DNA from 3 places in the Paraburkholderia sp. EG287B genome. Region 1 is predicted to be linked to each of the others. Evidence: riboswitches for the same ligand, from Rfam matches in the RefSeq annotation. Region 1 holds a riboswitch; each other region holds the start of a gene.

Region 1 (6,517 bases):
CGGCATCATGCCGGTGCCGAACTTGAACTTCGCATACTGCTGTACGTTCGCCAGCGCGCCCGACGAGCCCATCATGATGCCGCAGTCGCCGCTATAGAACTTCGCGGTGGCTTCATCCTTGCGGCCCACATAGGTGAAGGTGCCCTGCTTCGCCATGTTCTGCAGGAAGGCGATGTGCGCGACCTGCAGCGGCTTGTTGATTTCGAGTTGCGCATCGAGGCCGTCGAAGCCATTGTTGCGCGTCGCGATCGGTGCGCCTTGCCACGCGCTGTAGTTCTCGATCTGGATCCAGCCCTGCCAGCCGGTGGTGAAGCCGCAGCTCATGCCCGAGGCCTTGAGCTTCGCGGCCGCTTCGGCGACTTCGGGCCAGGTTTTCGGCGGCGCGTCGGGCAGGCCGGCCTTCTTGAAGGCGTCGCGATTGTAGTAAAGCACGGGGGTCGAGCTGTTGAACGGCATCGACACCAGATGGCCCGTCTTCGCGTCGCTGTAGTAGCTCGCGATGGTCGGCACGAAGGCCTTTTCGTCGAGCGGTACGCCGGCGGTCTTCATCACGTCGTACACGGGCAGCACGGCCTTCTTCGCGTTCATCATCGTGGCGGTGCCGACTTCGTACACCTGCAGGATGGCGGGCGCATCGCCGCTGCGATAGGCCGCGATGCCGGCGGCGAGCGTCTGGTCGTAGGTGCCCTTGAAGACGGGCACGATCTTGTATTCGCTCTGCGACGCGTTGAATTGCTCCGCGATCGCGTTCACGCGCTCGCCAAGCTGGGACTCCATGGCATGCCAGAACTGGATTTCCGTGGCAGCATGCGCGGCTTGCGCGCCGCCTGCCAGCACCACGGCGGCGATCAGCGCGCGCAAGCGGCCGCGCGAACCCGCGCGTTGTATCTCGTGCTTTTTCATCTGGGTCTTCTTCCTGTTATTGATCGTTGTCCCTGCACATGCGCGCGTTGAGGCGCGGCGCGGGACTTTGGTTCAGGACTTCGATTTTCGACTTCGATACATCGGGCCGTCCGCCGGCGGTCGCTCGCACGCGCGCACGGCACCCTCGGCCCAAGGCAGCGCAAGGGTAGCACAGCGATTGGGACGCCCGTGTGATGGCTCGTGCCGCGGCGTATCAATGGTCCACGGCATCGTGGCAACAGACGCAGAGCTTGTTGCCTTCGGGGTCGCGAAAGTACGCGCCGTAGTAGTTCGGGTGATAGTGCGGGCGCAGGCCGGGCGCGCCTTCGTCGGTGCCGCCGTGCGCGAGCGCGGCGGCGTAGGCGGCGTCGACTGCCGCGCGCGAAGGCGCGAGCAGCGCGACCATCTGGCCGTTTCCGGGTTGCGCGGCGTTGCCGTCCCACGGCCGGCCGACGAGGAAGAGCGGCCGCGGCACGCCCGGCTCCATCCAGCCCGCCCACGGGTAGTCGGGCTCGCGGAATTTCAGCACGAAGCCGAGCGCCTGCATGAGCGGGGAATAGAACGTGAATGCCTGCCCGAAATCGTTCACGCCGATGTACACGTGAGAAATCATCGCCATCGTCTTTGTCTCCTCGTTTGCAGCGGCGCGCGGGGGCGGTGTCAGCCGCGCCGTTGCGCCATGAACAGCACGGAAGCGGGCTTGCCGCTGCGCGGGTCGAGCGGCTCGCGCAGCGCGCGCAAGTCGAGGCCGCTCATGTCGAGCAAGGCGATCCAGCTTTCGAGCGTACGAAAGTACCACGGCGGCGCATCGCGAAACGCACTGCTGAATCCGGCCCACGATCCGGCGCGCCAGCCGTCGACATAGGGTTCGTCGCCGCATGCCACGAGTGGATGCAGCGTCTGCACGATGAGCGTGCCTTGCGGCGCCAGCAACGTGGGCACCGCGCGCAGCAGAGCATCGACACTGGTCGAGCCGATGAGCGAGAAGTTGCACACCACCGCATCGGCGCGGCAGGGTAGTGCGCCCTGCGCGACCTGCTCGTAGGTTAGCAGGCGGCAGTCCGTGAGCCCCGCCGCGCGCGCAGACTCCACGAGTTCGGGCACCGCGTCGACGCCCGTGACGGCGACGCCGCGGCGCGCGAGCGCCAGCGCGAGCCAGCCTTCGCCGCAGCCGAGATCGATCACGCTGCGCGGCGCGCACGCGAGCACGGCGTCGAGCACCGCTGCGTCCGTCACGAGCCGGCGGCTCGCGATCTCGCCACCGCGCACGGCCGCGATCCAAGGCGTCGCGTTGCGCTGCCATGATGCGAGGACTTCGGCGTCGGTGCGGATATCGCGACTCATGGGTCTCCTTGTCAACGCAGATCGTGGTTGTGCCACCGAAACGCGTATTATGCGCGCCGCCGGAGACCCGGAACGGCGCGCCAACTCGACGGCAGGAGGACCGGTGTCGCGAATTACGAACTGAAGAACGGCACGCAGAAGCCGGCCGGCCCGACGCAATCCCCGGGACCGTTGGGCTGCGGATGCAGGTTCGCGCATCCTGAGAAGGCAGCGGCGACCGTAGCGCACAGAGCAGCGCGCAACACATAAGAAAGCATGCGTGATTTCATGAATGAGATGGTGTGAGCCGACGTTGACTTGCCGCGATGCGCGGCTCGGGCGGGACGTTCCAGATGATGTCCGGCAACATGTCGCCGAACCTCTGGGGCCTGCGCGGCACCGAGGACCTCGGCAACGGCCTCTCGGCGATCTTCAAGCTCGAAAGCGGTTTCAACGTCGACAACGGCAAGCAGGGCCAGGGCGGCCGCCTGTTCGGCCGCACGGCCATGGTCGGCCTCAATTCGAGCACTGCGGGCAGCGTCACGCTCGGCCGCCAGTACGACCCGCTCATCGACCTGCTGCAGCCGCTCACCAACGACGGCGCATTCGGCTCCGCGTTCGCCACGCCCGGCGACATGGACAACTACGACAACAGCTACCGCACCAGCAACTCGATCAAGTATGCGAGCCCCAACTTCGGTGGCCTGCAGATGAGCGCGATGTACGCGTTCGGCGGCCAGCCGGGCAGCACCGGCGCGGGGCAGACGTGGGCCGTGGCGGCCGCATACAACCATGGTCCGTTCGGCTTCGGCGCGGGCTATTTCAAGGCCAACAGCAACGGCGGCACGGCCGCGACGTTCGACGGCCTGAATCCGAACAACGACGTCAACGTGGATTCCGCCGCCATTACGGGCGGCTTCGTCTCCGCGAATTCGCTGCAGATCATTCGCGCGGCCGGCGACTATACGTATGGGCCGGTGACGGCGGGCCTCGCGTACAGCAATGTCGAGTACGCGAACTACCAGAGCGCGTACGGCGCGAACAGCAACACGAAGTTCAACACGGGCCAGGCGTTCATCAACTATCAGGTCACGCCGGTCGCGCTCGTGGGCTTCGGCTACAACTACACCAAGGGGCACGGCAACGGCGTGGACGCGAGCTACAACCAGTTCAGCCTGGGCGGCGACTACTTCCTCTCGGAGCGCACCGATATCTACGCGCTCGCGGGCTACCAGAAGGCTTCGGGCAAGACGATCGACGCCGATACGGGCGAGTTCGTCAACGCGGTCGCCTCGTTCGGCGACTTCGGCAACGATGCAAGCAACGACGAGCAGGCGATGGTCATGGTCGGGCTGCGTCACAAGTTCTGATTCGCGTTGTGCGAGGCGCGCGCGGCGGGCACGCTGGAAATCGCTCGCCGCCATGAACTTCGGCTATAATCGCCCCCTGTCTTAGGGGAGTAGTCTGCAACGCCGGCTTTGGCGTTGCGCCGCCGTCAACATAATTGGTGCCCCTGCACCATGGCGCCGGCAGCCGTATTGCGGATCATTGCAGCGAATCGCTGCAATAGCGCGGCCTGACGAGACCTATGACGTTTTCCCTTTCACCCGGGCCGGGCGAAGGGATACGTCATGGTTTCGGTGCCCGGCTCGCACATCACGGCAATAACAATGACTCGTCTCGCCCCCCATCACCCCCTCATTTACGCCACGGGGCGTTCGTCATGATCTTGACGTTCGCCTTGCTCGTTGCCGCGGCCGGCATCATCTACCTGTCCTGCGAGACCTTCGTCAATAGCGTCGAGTGGCTCGGCCACAAGCTCAAGGTCACGCAAACCGCCACCGGCACGATCCTCGCCGCATTCGGCACCGCGCTGCCCGAGAGCGTGGTCACGCTCGTTGCCGTCGCTTTCGGCGGCGATCCCGCGCACAAGGAAATTGGCGTAGGCGCCGCGATTGGCGGGCCGCTCGCGCTCAGCACGATCGCCTATGCCGTGGTGGGCTTCGCGTTGCTTGCGACGGCGAAGCGCGTGGGCCGCGAGCGCGCGGCTACCGTCGACGTCAATACGCGCCGTCTGCGCCGCGACCAGCTCTGGTTCCTCGCGATCTTCGTCGCGAAGATCGCGCTCGGGCTCGTGGTGTTCAGCTTCAAGCCGATACTGGGGATCGCGTTTCTCTCGGCCTACGCGTTCTACTGCTGGAAGGAGCTTTCCGCTGAAGATAGCGGCGAGGTGGAAGCCGATCTCGAGCCGCTGAAGCTGCGCCCGCACGACGACAATCCGGCCATGGTGTGGATTCTGCTGCAGACGCTGGGCGCGCTCGCGGTGATCTTCGCGGCCTCGCATCTGTTCGTGCAGCAGATCGGCGCCGTGGGACCGTGGCTTGGCCTGAGCCCGCAGTTGACCGCCGTGTTGTTCAGCCCGATCGCCACCGAGCTGCCCGAGATCATGAACGCGATCATCTGGGTGCGCCAGGGCAAGGAGCGGCTGGCACTGGCGAACATCAGCGGCGCGATGATGATTCAGGCCACTATTCCCACGGCGTTCGGCCTCTTCTTCACGCCATGGCATCTCGGCACGCCTTCGATTCTCGCGGCCGTGACGACGATGGTCGCCATCCTGTTCCTGCAGTGGGCGTTTCGTGCGCCGAAGGTACGCAGCCGTCAGCTCACGCATGTCGGCTGGCTCTATGCGGTGTTCGCGGCGTTGCTGTTCGTGGTGTGACGCGGCCGGGCGCCAGGCTCAGGCTGCCGCGGCGGCCTGGGCGGTGCCCGCGTGGTGATGGAGCCAGCGGATCATGTCCGAATGCCTGACCACGCCGACCAGCCGCCGCGCATCGTCCATCACCGGAATGTCGTGGTAGGCGTGCTCGATGAAGATCGGTACCAGATGCGCGAGCGGCGTGGCCCGATGGACCGCGTGCACGCCGGCCGCCATCACGGCTTCCACCGTTTCTTCCACGCGCGCCGACTCGCGCAGCACCGCGCGGCGCAGCGAGTTCCAGATACGCTTGAGGCCAGCCGCCGGTGCGAGGTCGCCGAGCGCGTGATGCGTGACGACGCCGACCACGCGATCCATCGCATCGACCACGGGCAGCGTCGAAGCACCGTGGCGGCGGAACATCTCGTGCGCCGCCCGCGCGCCCATGGTCGCTGGCACGGCGGGACAGCCAATCGACATGATTTCCTCACAAGTTAGTTGTTCGAACGACTTTTGCGGAAAATCCAGCGGCTCGAGCAGATGTTGCGAGAGCGCGGCGAGCGGCGCGGCAGCGGCTTCCGGCGTGGGACGAAACGCTGCGCGCGGATAGCGGTGCCCGGTCAGCGCGTGGAAGGCGAGCGCCGCACTGAGCAACGCAAAGGACTGGAACACGATCGGCGCGAGCACGAAGTGAAAGCCGAGCGCATGAACAGCGGGGCCGCCGAGCACGGCGGTCAGCGCGACCGCGCCTGAAGGCGGATGCACGCAGCGGCACAGGAACATCGCGCAGATGGCAAGCGCCACCGCCACGGAAGCCGCGGCGACCGGCGACGCGATCCATTGCGCGCACGCCACGCCCACCAGCGCGGAGACGAAGTTGCCGCCGAGAATCGACCACGGTTGCGCAAGCGGGCTGTCCGACGCGCCGAACAGCAGCACCGCGGACGCGCCCATGGGCGCCACGAGCAGCGGGATGTCGCCCGCCGCGCCGAACATCACATGGGTTGCGAGTCCCGTGAACGCGATGCCGATCAACGCTCCGGCACAGCGCCGCCCCCGCTCGCGCCATTGCGGCGCGGCCGGGTTGGGCACGAAACTCGTCAACCATTCGATGAGCGCGATGCGGGACATAGCTGGGGCGGGCTGGTCGGTATGTCGGCCAGATTACCGACGCGCGCCGAATATCAACAATTGATATTTCTGTGCGTACATATAATTCATCCTGTATGCATGTTTGGATTCGCGGCGCGTGTTTTTTCTCGGCAATTCGGAATCGTTTGGTCTAGAATAACGACATGAAACCCGATACCCGTTCTGGCCCCGGCCGTCCACGCGAATTCGACGAGCAGGAAGCCGTGCAGAACGCGCTAGAGGTATTTCGCGCGCGCGGCTATGCGGCAACGTCGCTGCCCGACCTGATCGAAGGGACGCAACTCTCGCGCGGCAGCCTCTACAAGGCGTTCGGCGACAAGCACCAGCTCTTTCTCGCGGCGCTCGACTTCTACACCGAGCGCGGTATCGCTCGGCTCACGCGCAACCTGCGGCACGCCTCGGCGCGCACCGCGCTGCGCGAGGCGCTGCGTCATTACGTGC
Region 2 (6,517 bases), on a different contig from region 1:
TCGGCCAGATTGGTCTTTTCTTCACGAAGGCGGGTGCGTTCGTGTTCGGCTCGGGTCTGGCGATCGTGCCGTTTCTCTACGGCGGCGTCGTGACCGAGCACCACTGGCTCAACGACAAACAGTTCGTTGATGCGGTCGCCGTCGCGATGATTACGCCGGGGCCGGTTGTCATCACCGTAGGTTTCATCGGCTATCTGGTTGCGGGACTGGCCGGTGCCTGCGTTGCCGCGCTCGGAACGTTTCTGCCGTGCTACCTGTTCACTGTGTTGCCCGCACCGTACTTCAAGAAGTATGGGCGGCTGCCTGCTGTGAAGGCGGTTGTCGATGGCATTACGGCTGCTGCCGTAGGGGCAATTACCGGTTCGGTCGTCGTCATTGCCAGACGTTCGGTCATCGACTGGCCAACCGCGCTGATCGCACTCGCAGCCGTGCTGCTGCTGTGGCGCTTCAGGAAACTTCCAGAGCCCGTGATCGTCGTCGCAGCCGCCCTGATCGGCCTTGTGCTCTATCCGCTTCTCCATCTGTACGCCTGGTAACCCGCGTGCGGGACAACTGCGAGGAATGCATATGAAGTCGCGACGTACCTTTCTGCACGATACCGCCGCAGTCGGTGCAGGAATGATGCTGTCCCGGGCGCAAATGGTCCACGCGGCCAGCGTTCCCGGCTATGTCGACAGACTCGTCAATGCGGATGGCAAGTATGCGGCGGCGCCGCTGCCATTCGCCTATGACGCACTCGAACCGGCCATTGATGCCCGCACGGTTGAACTCCATTACAACTTTCACCACAAGCCAGCCGCCGCTGCGGCAAACAAGGCCGAAGAAGCGCTGGCCAAGGCGCGGGAAACGAACGATTTCGCGCTGGTGAAGTTTCATACGAAGGAGCTGGCCTTTCAGTTGTCGAGCCACATCCTCCACACCATCTACTGGACGAGCATATCGGGCAAGGGCGGCGAGCCGAAGGGCGATCTGGCAAAAGCGATCGACACCAACTTCGGCTCATACGAGAAGTTCAGGACCCAGCTCATGGCAGCGACGATTGCCACTGAAGCGTCAGGCTGGGGCGTCGTTGGATACCTGCCTGCGACCGGAAAGCTCATGATCCTCCAGTGCGAGAACCACCAGAAACTCACGGCGTGGGGCATCCAGCCGATCCTGGTTCTCGACGTTTTCGAGCATGCCTACTACCTGAAGTATCAGAACCGCCGCAATGAGTACGTCAACCAACTTTTCAGCATCATCAACTGGGATAACGCTGCAATGAGACTTCAAGCCGCGATGCCGTCACGCGCGACGGTGTGAATGCACGCGCCTGGCACGACGTCGAGGCGAATACGCGGGTACTGAAATGACTGCTGCCCGGGCGCCACTCTCAATCCTGCTTCCTCCGGCGGGCGTGGACCGGAGCGCGTGGCTGCTGCTCGTAGCACGGAGTCTGCGCGGGATCTGCGACGGCTTCGTTGCCGTACTGCTGCCCGCGTATCTGCTGTCGCTTGGTTTCGGGAAGCTCACGGTTGGCCTGATCGGCACCGCCACACTGCTGGGCTCTGCCGTCGCGACGATCGCTGTCGGCTTGATGAGTGGCCGTTACCCGCAGCGCGCGCTGCTGCTCTTCGCTGCGGCCCTGATGGCAGCAACCGGCCTGGCGTTTGGATTCCTGTCGTCACTTTGGCCGCTGCTCGTAGTGGCGTTTGTCGGCACGCTCAACCCGAGTTCGGGTGACGTCAGCCTGTTTCTGCCGCTTGAGCACACATGTCTCGCCGAATCCGCGCGGGGCGACGTCCGAACCGCGCTCTTCGCCCGCTACAGCCTCGCGGGTGGGCTTTCGGCTGCACTAGGCGCGCTGCTCGCCGGATTACCGGACTGGGTTGCAGTCCATTCCGGCTTTTCCGCACTCGTCGTCATGCGCGCGATGTTCATCGTCTACGCAATCACGGGCTTCGTCGTTTTCCTCCTGTATCTCCGGCTACCAAAGCGTACGGCGCACGCGGCAACTGCCCGGGCGCCGCTCGGCCCGTCGCGCGCGATCGTCACGCGGCTCGCGCTGCTGTTCAGCGTCGACGCGTTTGCGGGAGGTTTGCTCGTGAACTCGCTGCTCACGCTGTGGCTGATCCAGCGCTTTGGCCTTTCGCTCGCGTCAGCAGGACAGTTCTTTTTCTGGTCCGGGCTGCTCAGTGCAGGCTCGCAACTGGCCGCCGCACCGATTGCCCGCAGGATCGGCCTGCTCAACACGATGGTGTTCACACACATTCCGTCAAGCGCCTGCCTGATCGCCGCCGCCTTCACGCCGACGCTACCACTGACCCTGGTCCTTTTGCTTGTGCGCAGTGCGCTGTCGCAGCTCGATGTGCCGACCCGGAGTGCCTATGTAATGGCGGTGGTGACACCACCCGAACGACCGGCGGCAGCGAGCTTTACGGCGGTGCCGCGCAGCCTTGCGGCGGCGGTAGCGCCGACAATCGCCGGTGGGCTGCTGGGAGCCGGATGGCTCGGCGCACCACTGATAGCGTGTGGCGTGCTCAAGATTGCCTACGATCTCGCGGTGCTCGCCGCTTCCCGTCATATCAGGTTAGATAGAGGATCGTCGTGAATCGCACCAACGCACTCCGTCGCTTCGTCGCACGGCTCTTCGGCATGCTTTTCGCAATCTTGACTGTGGCCGGTAGCGTCGCTGGTTGCGTCGCACATGGAGCGGATGACGCAGTAACTGGCAATCTGCCACTGAAGCACGTCGAGGATGTTCCACTGCCTGGGCGAGTGTCACGATTCGATTATGAAAGCTATGACCCTGACAGGCATCTGCTGTTCATCGCTCACCTGGGTGACAGCGAAGTTGTGGTGTTCGATACAGTCGCGTCGCGCGTTGTTGCGCGCATACCGGGTATCTCCGCCGTGCATGGCGTGCTCGTGGTGCCGGAACTGTCCCGGGTGTATGCGTCCGCGACCGGCACAAACGAGGTTGTCGCAATCGACGAGCGCACGCTGAAAATAATTGCCCGGGTGCCCGGCGGCATCTATCCGGACGGCATGTCGTATGCGCCCGATGCGCGCAGGCTCTACGTCTCGGATGAGACGGGAGAAACCGAGACAGTAATTGATGTCCCGGGCAACCGGCGGATCGCGACGATACCGCTCGACGGGGAAGTGGGCAATTCGCAATACGATCCGGTTTCGCGACACATCTTTGTCAACGTGCAGACGAGGCGACAACTGGTGGAGATCGATCCGGCAGCCAATACGATTGTCTCCCGTACCGATCTGCCTGGCGCGAAAGGCAATCACGGACTGCTGATTGTCCCGGAACTACGCCTTGCGCTCATTGCCTGTGAGGACAACGCGCGCCTGCTGGTGCTCGACATGCGTTCGATGAAGGTTGTCTCGGCGTTCGATGTCGGCGGCGAGCCGGATGTCATCGCGTTCGATCCCGCATTGCACACGGTCTTCGTGGCTGGCGAGGCAGGCGTCGTGTCGATGTTCAGCGTCGACGCGTCCCGTGTGTCGAAGATTGGCGACGGGCGCGTGGGACCGAATGCACACGTTGTCAGTCTCGATGCGGCGACGCACCGGTCGTACTTTCCGCTGAAGGACGTCGGCGGGCATCCCGTCCTGCGGATCATGGCACCGCGATAGGGGCGCGCCTGGTCAGTCCTGTTTCGACGCTTGCGGCGCTTCACGTGTCAGCTTTGACTGCCGCCGGGATTTTTCATTGAGGATCTGATGACGCCTGTGGTCCGTCATTTTTTTCCAGCTGCGGGCTTCCTCTCGCGTCCGGTAGCAGCCGGTGCAGAGCCCGGTCTTGCCATCGAACGCGCACAGGTCGATGCAGGGAGATTTGACTGCCATGGCTCAGGCTACGGCCCGATTGGGATTCACTTCGACCGTCACATGCGACAGTCCCTTGAACCGCTTGAGCGCCGCGTGATAGAAACCCGGGTTGCGCTGTGCTTCACCTGTGGCGACCGAAACGACAGCGCTCATGTGCCCTGGGCCTACGCGCCACACATGCAGGTCAAGCACGGTGTCGCCGTTGTCTTCGATGACGTGGCGGACGTTCTCGGCCATGCGGCGGTCCGTGTTCACGTCGAGCAGGATGCCACCCGTATCGCGCATGAGACCCCACGACCAGTTTGCGATGACGAGCGCGCCAACTATGCCTGCAAGCGGGTCCATCCAGACCCAGCCAAACGCGCGGGCCAGCAACAGGCCGATGATGGCCAGCACGGAAACTGCAGCGTCTGCAATCACGTGAATGTAGGCTGAGCGGATGTTGTGGTCGCGGTTCGCGGCAGCCTGCGCGTCGTCGTGATCGTGCTCGTGTTCTTCGAACTCGATTGAATGCTCGTCATCAGGCAGGCGGACGACGGCCTTGAAGGCATGCGGCTCGGGAATGTCGTCCTTCGACTCGAGATAGCCGCCGCGATCGATAAATGCGAAGGTTTGCTGCGCCCCATCGGGGCGGATTGTCGTCACTGAAACAGCATCGGCGCCAAGATTCGAAGCAGCCGTTTCCGGCTTGATACGGAAGACGGGCGGCACGCCATCTTCGAAGATCGAAACGGCAAAGACGCCGGCGCTACCGAAGATGCGTTGCACCTCTTCTTCGTGGCCGTGGTCGCCTTCATGCCCATGCGCGTGGCCATGAGCGTGCCCGTGACTATGTCCGTGGCTGTGCCCGTGATGGTCGCCGCTCAGCAGCCAGACGCTCGCCAGATTGACCAGCAGGCCAAGCACCGCGATGGGGATCGCCTGGCCGAAGTGGATCGGCACCGGCGAGAGAAAGCGCGAAACGGCCTCGTACCCAATCAGCAGCGCAATCATCGCGAGCACGATGGCGCTGGTAAAGCCTGCGAGGTCTCCGAGCTTGCCGGTCCCGAATACGAAGCGCGGGTCGGCCGCGTGCCGGCGTGCGTAGGTATACGCCAAAGCAGCGATCAGCATTGCGCCGGCGTGCGTCGACATGTGGAGTCCATCGGCGACGAGTGCGAGCGAGCCAAAAAGACTGCCGCCGACAATTTCGGCCACCATCATCGCGCTGCACAGCGCGATCACCATCCAGGTTCTGCGCTCGTTCTCTTCGTGGGCTGCGCCCAGAAAGATGTGATCGTGTCCCGCCCCGAAAGCGGCGTTCTCGAATTGACTCATGTTTCTCTCACTTGAAGTAGCTGTGCACTACCTCGATCAGTTGCTCGGTGCCGCTGCCGTGCTCGTCGTCGTGCGGCTCTGCGTCGACGAGGTGCGTACGGATATGGTCTTCAAGAACCACCGCGAGCAGGCCGTTCATTGCGCCACGGCTACTCGTAATGAGCTGCAGCACGTCCATGCAACCGCGCTCTTCCTCGAGCGCACGCTCGATGGCCTCGACCTGTCCCTTGATGCGGCGTACCCGGTTGAGCAGTTTCTGTTTTTCGCGAATCGTATGGCTCATGCTCCGCCTCCAGTTATAGCGTAGGGGGGTATATTAGCAAAATAGGGTGGAGGGGTATACTAAAATATCCTTGCAGGAGCCGGCGCGATGCTTTTATAATCGCGCCACTCTTCGGGGAGTAGCCGCTCCAGGCGCGATGTCTGGAGGCGCACGTCAACATACTTGTCCGCTAACTGGCGACATGGCGTGTGCAGCGCAAGCCTGGCAAGACCGATGACGTGCATCCCTACCTGGCCGGGTCGCGGGGGTGTGTGTCATCGCGTGTTGACTGCGCGGCCCGGAACAACAAACCCAATGGAATCCTTCCTCGTATCGACCAGCGTGGTCGCACTCGCTGAAATCGGCGACAAGACGCAACTCCTCTCCCTCGTTCTCGCTGCCCGTTATCGCAAGCCCATTCCGATCGTGCTCGGCGTCTTCGTGGCGACGCTGGTCAATCACGGATTTTCGGGCGCGCTGGGAGCGTGGCTCGCAAACGTCATCAATCCCCATGTCATGAACTGGGCCGTTGTCGCGTCGTTCGCGCTGATGGCCATCTGGATTCTGATTCCTGACAAGCTTGACGAGGCCGATGCCGTTACGAAGGGGCACATGGGCGTGTTCGGTACGACCGTGGTGACGTTTTTTCTAGCGGAAATGGGCGACAAGACGCAGGTGGTGACGGTTGCCCTCGCGGCCCGCTTTCACGAATTTTTTTGGGTCGTTGCAGGAACGACACTGGGCATGATGCTCGCCAACGTCCCGGTCATTTACCTTGGGCACAAGTTTGCCGACCGGTTACCGACCAAGGCTGTACACGTGGTGGCCGCCATAATTTTTGTGGTTCTGGGGGGCTTTGCACTCAGAACGGCGCTGTATCCCGAGGCACATCCGCTGTTCTAAGCGGCCGGAGCGCATGTCCTGACGAGGACTGCACATTCGCTGTTGAGTGACCGCTTCCGAAGGACATTTTGTCGTTCGAGCGGCACATCATTGGATAGGATGGATGTCCGAATCTGGCCGCAGGACTAAACCGCTCGCGCGGTAGGGGCTCCGGTCCGACGCTGGAGGGCAGGGAGAGGCCGGTTACGCGGTTTTATGTTGGCGAATGAG
Region 3 (6,517 bases), on a different contig from region 1:
CATCACGTCGGCGAACGTGAAGGTCTGCTGCGTGTCGGTCAGCTCCAGCACGCGCGTCGTGCCGTGCGCGGCGGCTTCGCCTTCGAGGCGCAGCGGCAGGTCCGCGCCGTCCGCGCCGATCAGGCCGATTGCAAACGGAATGTGCAGCGGGCCCTTCTGCGTTTCGCGCGCGGCGGGCGAGCCGTTGGCGTAGCCCTGCGTGAGCGTCACGCTGTAGCAGCGCGTGCCTTCGTCGTAGCTCGTGCTCACGCTCACGCGCGGCGTGCCCGCCTGGCTATACCAGCGTTCGAATTGCGCGAGGTCGCGGCCGTTGGCGTCGGCCATCGCGGCGCGGAAGTCGTTGCAGGTCACGGCCTGGCCGTCGTGGCGCTGGAAGTACAGGTCCATGCCCTTGCGGAAGCCGTCGCGTCCGAGCAGCGTCTGATACATCCGCACGACTTCCGCGCCTTTTTCGTAGACGGTCATCGTGTAGAAGTTGTTGATCTCGACGTAGCTCTCGGGGCGCACCGGATGTGCCATCGGGCCTGCGTCTTCGGCGAACTGCATCTGGCGCAGCACGCGCACGTCTTCGATGCGTTTGGTCGCGCGCGCCGCCTCGTTCTCGTCGCCGCCCGACATCGCCGCCGAGAACTCCTGGTCGCGGAACACCGTGAGGCCTTCCTTCAGGCTCAGCTGGAACCAGTCGCGGCAGGTCACGCGGTTGCCGGTCCAGTTGTGGAAGTACTCGTGGCCGACCACGGCCTCGATGTTGGCGAAGTCGACATCGGTGGCCGTTTCCGGATTCGCGAGCACGTACTTCGTATTGAAGATGTTGAGCCCCTTGTTCTCCATCGCGCCCATGTTGAAGTCGCTCACGGCGACGATCATGAAGCGGTCGAGATCGAGTTCGAGGCCAAAGCGCTGTTCGTCCCAGTGGATCGAGTGGATGAGCGAGTCCATCGCGTGGCGCGTCTTGTCGAGATCGTGCGGCTCGACCCAGACCTGCAGCAGCTTTTCCTTGCCCGAGCCGCTCTGGATGCGCTCTTCCAGCGCCACGAGCTTGCCCGCCACGAGCGCGAACAGATAGCTCGGCTTGCGGAACGGGTCTTCCCATTTCGCATAGTGACGGCCATCGGGCAGCTCGCCTTCGGCGATCAGGTTGCCGTTCGAGAGCAGCACCGGGTACGCGGTCTTGTCGGCGCGCAGCGTGACCGTGTAGGTCGCCATCACGTCGGGCCGGTCGAGGAACCAGGTGATGCGGCGAAACCCTTCGGCCTCGCACTGCGTAAAGAAGTTGCCGCTCGACACGTACAGGCCCGAGAGCGTGGTGTTGGCGGCGGGCGCGCACGCGCCGGTGAGCGTGAGCTCGAAGGCCTCGGGCACGTTCTCGATCGTGAGCCCGTGTTCGTGCGCGCGGACATTCGCGTAAGGCTTGCCGTCGATCGCCGCGCCGATGAATTCGAGCTGCTCGCCCATGAGTTCGAGGTGCGAGGTGGGTTGCGCGTCGGGATTGCGACGCACGCGCAACGTGCTCTTGACGATCGTGCGCTCGGGCACGAGGTCGAATTCGAGGTCGACGGTATCGATCAGAAACGCGGGCGGCGCGTAGTCTTCGCGGCGGATCACGGTGGGCGTGGCGGTATCGGACATGGTCTGGATAGGGGCGTGTCGGATCGGGGTGGATCGATCGGTGTGGATCGAATGGGCCGGCCGCGGCGGCGTGTGCGCCCGCCGGGCGCTGCCTGCCGTCGCGGGAGCGCGGCGGATCGCCCCATTGTACAAAGGCTCGGGCCGCTTTGTCCGTCGGGGCCCGGTCGCCGAACTTTCGCGCCGCGCCACGAGTCAGTATGATCAGGCCCTGCCGCGCAGCTGGCTGAACGCAAAACAGGACACGACCGGCGTGGAATGCGCACGGATCGGACACGGAATAAGCGCGGCGCAAAGATCGTATCGGAGAGAGCGGCCCCCACGACTGCACTTTTCCAACTGAAGCAACCCTGCTACGAGAAGACCATGATGCACGACAGATGGACCCGCCGCGCCCTCCTGATGCTGGCGGCGCTCGCCCTCACGCTCTCCGGCTGCACGACCTACGTGACGAGCCAGGTGACCGCCTTCTCCGCATGGGACGGCGGCAGTGACGCCACGCGCACCTTCGCGTTCAAACGCAGCCCCGAGCAGAACCAGAGCATCGAGCAGAGCACCTACGAGCAGTTCGTCGCCAACGGGCTCGCCATGCACGCATTCCGCCTCGTGGCCGAGCCGCAGGCGCGCTATCTCGTGGGCCTCGCCTACGGCAGCCGCACCGACACGGTGACGGTCGCGCAGCCCGTGTTCTACAACCCCTGGCCGGGCCCGTACTGGGGGCCGTGGAACCCGTGGGGCGCATGGGGACCTTATCAGCCCGCCTACGTGAACCAGAGCTATCCCGTGTATTCGCATGCGCTCGCGATTCGCATCACGGAAAAGGCGAGCGGCAAGGAGGTCTATAACGTGCAGGCGCGCACTTCGGGCGACGATCCCTCGCTCGTACGCGTGATGCCCTTTCTCGTGCAGAGCGCGCTGGGGAATTTCCCGCTGGCCAACGGCACGGTCACGGAGGTCAAGATTCCGGTCGGCAAGAATGGCGGCGCGCCGAACGAGACAGCTGCGGCTCCGGCGGGTGCGGGGCAGGGCAGTGCGGCCGCGACGGGGAACGCGCCGGCGAAATAGGCACGCATCGTCGTGCCCGCCCACCAGGCGACGCGTCGGAACTTCTGTCCGGCGCGTTTTTTTATGCCATGCGCGACGGCACGTCAGAACCCCACGCCCAGAATCGCGAGCACGCCGAGTACGACGAACAGCACCGCCGCAACGGCATGCACGAGTTTCGTCGGCAGCTTGTGGGCGAAGCGGTCGCCGAGCAGGATCGCGGGCACATTGGCGATCATCATGCCGAGCGTCGTGCCCGCCACCACGCCGAAGAAGTCGTGAAAGCGCGCGGCGAGCGCCACGGTCGCGATCTGCGTTTTGTCGCCCATTTCCGCTAGAAAGAAGGTCACCACCGTGGCGCCGAACACGCCGAGCTGCGAGCGGTTCACGTTCGCCTCGCCTTCATCGAGCTTGTCCGGTACGAGGATCCAGAGCCCCATGGCGACGAACGAGGCGGCGAGCGCCCAGCGCATGACGCCAGGCGTCACGAACGCGCCGAGCCACGTGCCGAGCGCGCCCGCGCCCGAGTGATTGACGAGCGTCGCGACGAGCACGCCGAGGATGATCGGCAGCGGTCTGCGGTAGCGCGCCGCGAGCACGAGCGAGAGCAACTGCGTCTTGTCGCCGATTTCGGCGAGCGCGACTGCGCCGGCCGAGACCAGGAAGGCTTGGTTCACGTTCTGATGGATCCTCGGGCCGTGTGTCTGCGAGCGACGACCCACGAACCGCCGGGCCCTGTTGCGGCGGACATGGGTCATCGGTCTCGCCAGGCCCGGGACAAAGGCCGCGTCCGCCATGGCCGTACAAGCCAGGTCTGTTGACGGACGCCCCCGCGAATTCGCGCGCGGCAAGCCCCGGATCCGAAGACCGGCGCTGCGGCGCGATGCGAGGCGGCTACTCCCCAATGAAGCGCGGATCATAGTATCGCGCTTTTGCCTGCAACCCCGCGCTGGGCGGGGCTTTCAGCGGCGCGTGCCGGCGCGGCTGTGCACGCGCTTGCCTGCCGCGTAGGTCTCGAACACGGCGCGGTCGTCGCCGAGCAGGGCGAGCGCGAACAGCAATTCTTCCAACGATTCGGCGCGTGCCGTGCGCCGCGCGAGCAGCGGCGTGGCCTGCGCGTCGAGCACGACGAAGTCCGCTTCGCTGCCGGGCGCGAGCGTGCCGATCTTGTCGGCGAGATCGAGCGCCTGCGCCGCGCCCGCTGTCGCCAGCCAGAACATGCGCGTGGCCGTGAGGTGGTGGCCGCCCATGCGCGCGACCTTGTGCGCCTCGTTCATGGTTTGCAGCATGGAGAACGAGGTGCCGCCGCCCACGTCGGTGGCGAGCGTCACCGGCATCGACGATTCGCCGGCCTTGTCGAAGTCGAACAGGCCGCTGCCGAGGAACAGGTTCGAGGTCGGGCAGTGCGCCGCGACCGTGCCCGTATCTGCCATGCGGCGGCGGTCTTCATCGTCGAGCCAGATGCAGTGGCCGTACACGGCCCGCTTGCGCAGGAGTCCGTAGTGATCGTACACGTCGAGGTAGCTGCGATGGCCCGGGAACAGTTCCTTGACCCACTTCACCTCGTCCGGGTTCTCGGCCACGTGGCTCTGGATGAAGATGTCGCCATGCGCCTTCGCGAGCGCGCCGCACGCTTCGAGCTGCGCCTCGGTCGAAGTGGGCGCGAAGCGCGGCGTGAGCGCGTACATCTGGCGCCCGCGGTTGTGCCAGCGCTCGATCAACTCGGCGCTGTCGTCGTAGCCCGTTTGCGGCGTGTCGCGCAGGAACTCGGGGCAATGGCGGTCCATCAGCACCTTGCCCGCGACCATGCGCAGGTTCTTCGCTTCGCTCGCGGTAAAGAGCGCGTCGGCGGACTGCTTGTGCACGGTGCAGTACACGAGCGCCGTGGTCGTGCCGCAGGCGAGCAGCTCGTCGACGAAAAAGCGCGCCGTGTCCTGCGCCACCGCTTCGTTTTCGAAGCCGCGCTCGGTCGGGAACGTGTACGTGTTCAGCCACGGCAGCAGACCCGGCGCGGGCGAGGCGATCATGTCAGTCTGCGGATAGTGGATGTGCGTGTCGATGAAGCCAGGCACGATCAGCTTGTCGCGCAGATTGTGGACCGTCGCGTTTTCATCGACGCGCGACTTGAGCGCGGACCACGCGCCCGAGGCGACCACGTGGCCGTCTTCGACGATCACGACGCCGTCTTCGTCAAAGACAGCGGCGTCGGACGATTGCGCAGGGTCGCCGGTGAACGTCAACAGTTTTGCGCGGTAAGCCGATTGAGTCATGGGAACTTCGTCTCCGATAAATTCAGGTAATCGTCCAATGCATGCCCCGCATCACGCATGCCGCTCCTGAAATTGCGGCGCGCAAGGGCCCACGGTCCGGCGCTCGCGCGCTGGACCGGATTCGTGTGACAGCCCGGGCTGGGGCTTGCTGTGCGGACGAGTCCGCGTTTTTAGTTAGCGCCTGGGTGCAGGCCCTAAGCCGTTGCGCGACTCCAGTTCGCGTCGAGCTTCGCGATCAGCGCGGCGCGCTCTTCGGGCGTCACGAACGAAGCCTCGAAGCCGTTGCGCAGGATCGTGTACACCTCGTCGTCGTCGAGCTCGAGCGCTTCGATGATGGCGCGGTAGTTCTCGTTGACGTAGCCGCCGAAGTAGGCGGGATCGTCGGAATTGACGGTCACTGCGACGCCCTTGTCGAGCAGGGCCTTGAGCGTGTGCTGCGTCATGTCGTCGAACACGCACAGCTTGGTGTTCGAGAGCGGGCACACCGTGAGCGCCACGCGCGTGTCGGCCAGACGCGTGACGAGCGCCGCGTCTTCGATGCTGCGCACGCCGTGATCGACGCGGTCGACCTTGAGCAGGTCGAGCGCTTCGTAAATATAGGAGGGCGGGCCTTCCTCGCCTGCGTGCGCGACGAGCTTCAGCCCCAACGCCCGCGCCTTCTCGAACACGCGCTCGAATTTCGAAGGCGGATGACCGCGCTCCGACGAGTCGAGGCCCACGCCGATCAGGCGCGCATAGCGCTCGAACAGCGGGCGCGCGGCTTCAAAGGTGGCGAGCGCATCGGCTTCGCTCAGGTGGCGCAGGAAGCACAGGATCAGCTTGCTCGTGAGGCCGCGCTTTTCGGCGTCGGCAAGCGCGCGGTCGATGCCCGCGACCACGGTTTCGATCGGCACGCCGCGTTCGGTGTGCGTTTGCGGATCGAAGAAAATTTCGGTGTGCACGACGTTGTCGGCGAGCGCGCGCTCGCAGTACGCCATCGTCATGTCGTAGAAGTCCTGCTCCGAGAGCAGCACGCTCGCGCCCGCGTAGTAGATGTCGAGGAACGACTGCAGGTCGGTGAACGCGTAGGCGGCGCGCAGCGCGTCGATCGAGTCGTAGGCGAGCTTGACATTGTTGCGCTGGGCGAGCGCGAAGATCAGCTCGGGTTCGAGCGAGCCTTCGATATGGATGTGCAGCTCGGCCTTCGGCGCATTGGCGGCCTTTTCGACGAGCGCCTTTGCGTTGGCGGCGGTATTGGCGGTGGTCGTGATCGTCATGTTCGGTTCGATTAGCTTTCGGGTTCTTCAGTGTTTGACATCACGCGGAATGGGTGGCGGGGGCATGCGCCGCGCTCGCCCGCTTCGCCGCTTCGATCGCCTGCAGCAGTTGCGCGGCGGCCGACACGGCGATGACTTCGGGCGACTTGTCGACGATGCCGTCCACGCCGAGCGGGCAGTTCATGCGCGCGATCTGCAGGGGATCGATGCCGCGCGCGGCGAGCCGGTGCTCGAACTGCTTGCGCTTCGTGTGCGAGCCGATCATGCCGAAGAACACGAAGTCGCCGCGGCGCAGGATGCGCTCGGCGAGATCGAGGTCGC

Evidence for each region. Region 1 has a riboswitch for manganese ahead of AB4Y40_RS17300 (sodium:calcium antiporter). Riboswitches for the same ligand answer to the same signal wherever they lie in the genome.
Region 2: another riboswitch for manganese. It lies ahead of AB4Y40_RS34420 (TMEM165/GDT1 family protein); the one in region 1 lies ahead of AB4Y40_RS17300 (sodium:calcium antiporter).
Region 3: another riboswitch for manganese. It lies ahead of AB4Y40_RS05270 (TMEM165/GDT1 family protein); the one in region 1 lies ahead of AB4Y40_RS17300 (sodium:calcium antiporter).

The regions. Positions count from the first base shown of each region.
Region 1 is NZ_JBFRCG010000009.1:32,066-38,582, reverse strand. It holds gene ugpB (sn-glycerol-3-phosphate ABC transporter substrate-binding protein UgpB) at 1-903, opposite strand, end outside; gene AB4Y40_RS17315 (VOC family protein) at 1,118-1,516, opposite strand; gene AB4Y40_RS17310 (class I SAM-dependent methyltransferase) at 1,564-2,247, opposite strand; gene AB4Y40_RS17305 (porin) at 2,553-3,596, shown strand; yybP-ykoY riboswitch at 3,669-3,772, shown strand; gene AB4Y40_RS17300 (sodium:calcium antiporter) at 3,950-4,948, shown strand; gene AB4Y40_RS17295 (HPP family protein) at 4,967-6,055, opposite strand; gene AB4Y40_RS17290 (TetR/AcrR family transcriptional regulator) at 6,220-6,517, shown strand, end outside.
Region 2 is NZ_JBFRCG010000023.1:51,478-57,994, forward strand. It holds gene AB4Y40_RS34385 (chromate transporter) at 1-536, shown strand, start outside; gene AB4Y40_RS34390 (superoxide dismutase) at 568-1,302, shown strand; gene AB4Y40_RS34395 (MFS transporter) at 1,349-2,590, shown strand; gene AB4Y40_RS34400 (hypothetical protein) at 2,635-3,630, shown strand; gene AB4Y40_RS34405 (DUF1289 domain-containing protein) at 3,643-3,843, opposite strand; gene dmeF (CDF family Co(II)/Ni(II) efflux transporter DmeF) at 3,847-5,142, opposite strand; gene AB4Y40_RS34415 (metal/formaldehyde-sensitive transcriptional repressor) at 5,150-5,425, opposite strand; yybP-ykoY riboswitch at 5,527-5,702, shown strand; gene AB4Y40_RS34420 (TMEM165/GDT1 family protein) at 5,720-6,307, shown strand.
Region 3 is NZ_JBFRCG010000002.1:554,828-561,344, reverse strand. It holds gene pepN (aminopeptidase N) at 1-1,629, opposite strand, end outside; gene AB4Y40_RS05275 (DUF4136 domain-containing protein) at 1,993-2,691, shown strand; gene AB4Y40_RS05270 (TMEM165/GDT1 family protein) at 2,775-3,347, opposite strand; yybP-ykoY riboswitch at 3,402-3,595, opposite strand; gene guaD (guanine deaminase) at 3,633-4,940, opposite strand; gene AB4Y40_RS05260 (adenosine deaminase) at 5,135-6,196, opposite strand; gene xdhC (xanthine dehydrogenase accessory protein XdhC) at 6,237-6,517, opposite strand, start outside.